Regions from separate parts of the Pseudoalteromonas espejiana DSM 9414 genome, predicted to be linked through region 2. Evidence: riboswitches for the same ligand, from Rfam matches in the RefSeq annotation. Region 2 holds a riboswitch; the other holds the start of a gene.

Region 1 (3,169 bases), 300 kb from region 2:
GGTTTGAGTAATATGGGGTTAAAGTCGTTTAAAGGCTCCACTTTTGCAGCTATAGCTTGTAACGCCTGAGCACGGCCAATTTCGCCACCCTCTTTTGTTACTGCGCTATTTAATGCCATATTTTGCGGTTTAAAAGGCGCTACTTTTACACCTTGATTGGCAAACACTCTGCAAAGCGCGGCAACTAATGTGCTTTTACCCGCGTCTGATGTAGTGCCTTGTACCATTAAGGTTTTCATTAGCATTACACCTTTGATTTTCTAAAAAACAATAAACTTAAAAAAAACACACTGCCAATAGCAGCAGTAATAACACCTACAGGTAGCTCTTGGTTTTTTAATAATGAGCGTGAAAGTACATCTACCCACACCATAAAGGTGCCGCCTACTAAACTGGTAACCAATAATCCTGCTGTACTACCTTGGGATATAAAAAAGCGCACTATATGCGGCACCATTAAACCTACAAAGCCAATACCGCCACATAAAGCCACCAGCACTGCGGTAATTAACGAGCTTAGCACCAACATTAAAATTCTAAAACGGTGAACCCGCACGCCAAGTGTTGTTGCGCTTTCATCGCCCAATAACATAGCATTTAGCTGCCTTTTAAAGCTCAACATAAAGCTAATACACACCACAATAACTAAAAATGGTAACCATAGTGTGGCCCATTGCGCACGAGCAAAACTGCCTAGCGTCCAAAATAAAATAGCAGCAACGGCTTGTGGGTCGCTCCAATAAAGTAGCAAGCTGGTAAAAGCACTAAATAAAAACGACAGCGCAACACCTGCAAGCAACATAGACTCTACTTGTGCATTTTGCTGCCTACCAGCAATGAGTATTAATAGTCCCATAGCCAAAAGGCTACCTAAAAGTGCCGCCCCTGATAGCATAAATCCTGCGCTAATGCCTGCAACCGACATTATCACAACAACACCAAACGAGGCCCCCGACGATATGCCAAATAAATACGGATCGGCAAGCGGATTACGTGTCACGGTTTGCAAAATAAGCCCCGCAATAGCTAAACCGGCTCCAGCCATAAACGCAAGTAACGTGCGTGGCAGCCTTAACTCGTAAATAATACGTGCATTAAAAGAGCCTTCACCAGAGGATAAAATACCGGTTATTACATCGTTTATATTGGTTTCGGCCGCGCCAAAATTAAGTGCGCTAAATAAACTTAATATAGCGATTAGAAACGCAGTAATAAGTAAAGCTAATTGATTTTTTTTATTTACAGTCATGTTATTAATAACCATAAAAGTAAGTGATGTGAGGAATGCTACTCCCCGATTTTGATAATTGCGGGTGATGAGTTACTTGTGCGCAAACTTCAAAAACCTCGGCGAGCATATTTTCGCTAAGTACCTGCAAAGGCGTACCAGTATGCGTAATTTCGCCCTTTTTAATAACAACTAGTTCATCGCACATTGCAGCGGCAAGATTTAAATCATGAAATGACGCAAATACCGTTACACCTAGCGATTTAGCCAGCTCCATTACTTGTATTTGGTATTTAACGTCTAAATGGCTAGTTGGCTCGTCCATAATTAGCAGCTGCGGCTGCTGCACTATTGCGCGCGCAATTAGAGCGCGTTGCTTTTCGCCGCCAGAGAGCGACTCAAAACTTTGATTACACTGTTGCTCAAGCCCAACAGTGGCAATTGCTTGGGTAATTTTTTGTTTGTCACTTTGCGTTGTAGAGCTAAATAACGATTTATGAGGGGTAAGCCCAAGTGCAACTACATCATATAAAGAAAGGTTAAATTGAGAGGGCGTTTCCTGCAAAACTACAGCCACATGCTTGGCGTAATCTTCACTTTTGAGTTGCCATATATCTTGTTGATTAAAGGTGATTTTGCCTAACGTTGGCCTATTAAAGCGATATAAGCAACGTAACAAGCTCGACTTACCAGCCCCATTTGGGCCTATTAACCCAACAAACTTGCCTGACGGTATTTGCAAATTAATATTGTTTAAGATGCTTTTGTTGGCCGCCCTCCACGAAACATTTTCAACGTTTACTAGAGCCGCATTAGGCGCTGATTCAGTGTGCAATAGTGAGTCCTTGGTAGGCGTGCACTCACTAACAGCACAAAAATAGTGCATTAATAAAAATATGAGTAAACCCGCTCGTTAAAATTTATACCAACCAACTTAAATATAGAGCCAATTTAACGTTAATAAATTAACGTCTTAAATTTTTCTGCTATTTATGCTTATTAGTATTACTCGTTTGTATCTGACTTAAAGCAGTTTGCTAATTACAGTTACGGGAATAGTTGAGGACTTGCACCTCATTCCAAACGAAGCTCTATTATGGGCGGGTAAGTAAATAATTTAAAGCAAAAAAAACCGCGCTCAAAGGAGCGCGGTTAAAAAGGGAGTGTTTTAACCTTTGGTTAAAACTTGTATTCCATTCCTAGGCCTAAGTAATCTTGGTCAACATTGTTGTCCATATCAAAGCTTGAGTAAAAACCAAATACTTTGATGTTTTTATTAAACTTGTGATCAACACCTACAGAAATCGCTGTTTTATCTTCGCTATCGTCAAAGTCCATTGCTTGGTATTGTACTTTAAAGGTGTTTTTACCCATGCTGTAAGCTGCATTTAGTAAGTAACCGTCAGCTTCTGCACTGCCATCTACTTTTTCTTGCGTTTGGTACATTGCACCTAGTTTAAAGCTCTCAACTTTACCTTGGATTGACGCACGAACTACGTCGTAGCCGTTAACTTCGCTATCAGCCGCAACCGATGCGTATACCGCGCTCTTTTTAAGAGCTGAGTCGCCGTAAGTAACCGCCATTGAATAACCGTTGTCTGCATCTACATCGTCTTCAGCAATAAATGTAGCAAGTACTTTAAAGCCTTCGTATGTTTTAGAAGTGTAAGTGATTGAATCACCTAAACGGTTTTCACCTTTAAATACGTTTTTAATATCGCCTTCAAGGTCGTTAAATAAATCCATTTTACCTTGAGACTGCTTAAGTGCTGTATCGTTACGACCAACAACAACCTGACCATAAGCACCTTTTAAACCAACATATTGGTTACGTGCAGAAATGTTGTCGTCGTTATCGCCTTTTGAGTCAGCATCAGACACATCTACTTGAAACTCAAACTTATAAACTGCTTCTAAGCCATCTGTTATTTTTTCAGAACC
Region 2 (3,169 bases):
AATCTAGTAGCTACGCTTTTAAGCAAATTATTTACCTAAAGCTCTTACACCTGCCAATGTTTGGATAATGGTAGGTAAAAAATACCTTATTAGTTTTTTACTACTTTAAATAGTTATTTCAGCCTTTTAAATCCTACCTGTGACACGGCTTTTTATATTTAGTCTATTCTTAATATTAGTTTATTTAATATTACATAATAAAGGCGTTAAATGTATAAGCACCTTGTTTTTATAATTATTATTACTTGTAGCAAATTTGCTTTTGCCAAGCCAATTAATGTAGATGTGTTGGTAGAAGATGGTTATTTCCCAATAATTATCAATGCCGAAAAACAGCAGGGGCTAGCGCCTGAATTTGTCAAAATTTTAAACGAATCCCAAAGCGACTACAATTTTGTACTTAATTCATTACCTGTGAAAAGGCTTAAAAAGTGGGTCGAGTGGGGGGAGTTCGACATGCTTTTTTTAATGGCTTTGCAATGGCTGCCAGAGACAGCGAGAAGCTCTTTAAAACAAACTCACTTTTACGTAATTGCTAAAAATGAGCTTTATACTTTATTAGAAAATTCTAATGAGCAAGCATATTTTGATAACCTAAATACGTTAACAAAAGCAGGTGTACTTGGTTACTCGTATCGCTTTGCTAATTTTAATACCGACGCGCAGTATTTAAGTGAAGAGCACCAAGTAAGTTTGACCATTGATGAGTTTAATGTTGTTAAAATGCTGCTATTAAAACGTGCTGATGTTGGTGTGTTAAACAATATTGCCTACCAATATTTTAAAAAGAATAATATTTTTAATATGGACTTACTTTACAAAAGTAATAAACCAGACGCTATTTACGACACCCATTTTTTGGTTAATCCTAAACGCAGTAAAATTACAGAAAATCAAATGGATGAGCTATTAAATTCCCCCACCATAAAGCCGAAAATAAAAGCATTGCTGAGCGCATATGGTGTAACTTCAAGCTTTACTGAAAATAAATAATTGGATTTTTAGCTATATAGACGTCCGTTGACATTTGTAAACAAACTGCTCACAATAATGGCCTATTTTCAAGGTGCTTGCTTAATACGGTGTATTGGTTTTAAGGTATTGAAACTAACGGCAAGATAATCGGGAAGTTGGTGCGTTATCATGATGATTACAATCCCAACACTGCCCCCGCAACGGTAAAGTATTAATACTTATTTTAGTATTTACTGAGTCCGGAGACCGGCCTTGATGCAATCTTACATACTTAAATCTTTGCGGTGGGCAAGGGTAGGGAACATCATGCTAAATAAAACAATTCTTGGCGTTGCAATATCTGCTGCGTTGTCTTTTTCTGTATCTGCTGCAGATAACTCAATTGAAAAAATTACCGTTACTGCTAATAAATTCGAACAATCAATAAATAACGTGTTAGCAAGCGTTAATGTGATTGAACGTAGTGAAATTGAAGCAAGCAAAGTACGTGATTTACCAACACTGTTAAGCACTCAAGTTGGTTTTCAAATTAACCCTAATGGTGGCTTTGGGCAAACGTCGGGTGTATCACTGCGTGGTACAGGCTCGGGCGATACATTAATTTTGATTGATGGCGTACGCACAGGCTCCGCAACGCTTGGTCAAAAAGCGCTAAGCAATGTACCTCTAAATAGTATTGAACGTATTGAAATAGTGAAAGGGTCGCGTGCTGCTGTCTATGGCTCAGACGCGCTTGCAGGTGTAATTAACATAATTACCCGTGAAGCTGATAATTTATCGCTTGATGCTACGTTTGGCTCAAATGCTTATCAAAATTATCAACTTGCAGGTTCTGTTAAATCGGGCGATGTTATCTCAGCATTTAATGCAGGCTTTGAAAAAACAGATGGTTTTGATGCGCTTCAAGGTGTAGCACCAGATGACGATGGCTATGAAAATAAAAACCTAGGTTTTAAAGTAAACTACAGTGACGAGCACTACGGCGACTTTAAATTACTAGGCCAGTACAGTGAAGGTTTTGCTGACTACGATAGCAGCTTTAGCCCAGCGTCAAGCACTGTAGAGACAGGGGATTTTAAAAACTACCAGTTATCAGCAGGCTGGAGTAAAAATTATAAAAATCAGTCTCATAGCATCGATGTTGCGTTTGCTACCGATGACTCAGACAGCACTTACGTAGACTCTTTTACTGGCAATTCATTAACCAGTACGTTTATTACCAAGCGTTCGCAACTTGACTACACTGGGCAATACCAAGTATCTCCACAGCTTAATTTCAGTGGTGGTGTTAACTGGTATAACGATGATGTGTCGAATAGCTCACAAGAGTTTGTTGAAGATAGCCGAGATGTACTGGCTGTTTTTGTTGGTGCTTATTACGATGCCGATAATGTACTGGCTAATTTAACCGTTCGCCAAGATGATGACGAACAGTTTGGTGATGAAACAACTTATACTGCTGCAGCGGGTTACCATTTATCTGAAAGTGCTACATTTAGAATCAGCCAAAGCACAGGCTTTAAAGCGCCTACCTTTAACGATTTATATTACCCCAATTTTGGCAATCCTGATTTACAACCAGAAAAATCAGTAAATCGTGAATTGGGCTTAAATGTTAATTTCGATATAGCAAAAGTAGACTTTGCACTATTTAGAAACGACATTGAAGACAAAATTGATTACGACGAAAACTTTGCATTAGCTAATATTAGCGAAGCTCGTTATGAAGGGGTTGAGTTTAGCCTTACACAGCAAATTTTAGGATTCGATAGCCACTTTAACTTTGTTTATTTAAGTGCTGAAAATAAAGAAACAGGAGACGAGCTACGTAACGTTGCAAAACGTACCGTTAACTGGGAAATTGCAAAGAAGTTTGGCAACTTTGACGCACGTGTTGATATGCAGTACCGTAGCGATCGCCAAGGAGCTGTAACGCGTTTGGGTTCTTACACACTTTGGAACATTGCAGGTAACTACCAAGTAAATAAACACATTGGAGTATCACTACGTGTAGAAAACTTATTTGATAGAGACTACAACGTTGTTGATTCTAGATCTGATTTTACAACAGGTGAAGTGTATTACTACAATACCCCTGAGCGACGCTTTTTTGCCGGCGCCAGCTATCAGTTTTAATTATTATAGAAATGCATAAAAGACAAAAGCCCGATTTTAATCGGGCTTTTTTAATGTG

What was found. Region 2 has a riboswitch for cobalamin ahead of PESP_RS04480 (TonB-dependent receptor domain-containing protein). Riboswitches for the same ligand answer to the same signal wherever they lie in the genome.
Region 1: another riboswitch for cobalamin. It lies ahead of PESP_RS03025 (ABC transporter ATP-binding protein); the one in region 2 lies ahead of PESP_RS04480 (TonB-dependent receptor domain-containing protein).

The regions. Positions count from the first base shown of each region.
Region 1 is NZ_CP011028.1:672,809-675,977, reverse strand. It holds gene PESP_RS03035 (cobyric acid synthase) at 1-239, opposite strand, end outside; gene PESP_RS03030 (FecCD family ABC transporter permease) at 245-1,249, opposite strand; gene PESP_RS03025 (ABC transporter ATP-binding protein) at 1,254-2,063, opposite strand; cobalamin riboswitch at 2,222-2,349, opposite strand; gene PESP_RS03020 (porin) at 2,408-3,169, opposite strand, start outside.
Region 2 is NZ_CP011028.1:973,394-976,562, forward strand. It holds gene PESP_RS04475 (ABC transporter substrate-binding protein) at 211-993, shown strand; cobalamin riboswitch at 1,080-1,244, shown strand; gene PESP_RS04480 (TonB-dependent receptor domain-containing protein) at 1,282-3,111, shown strand.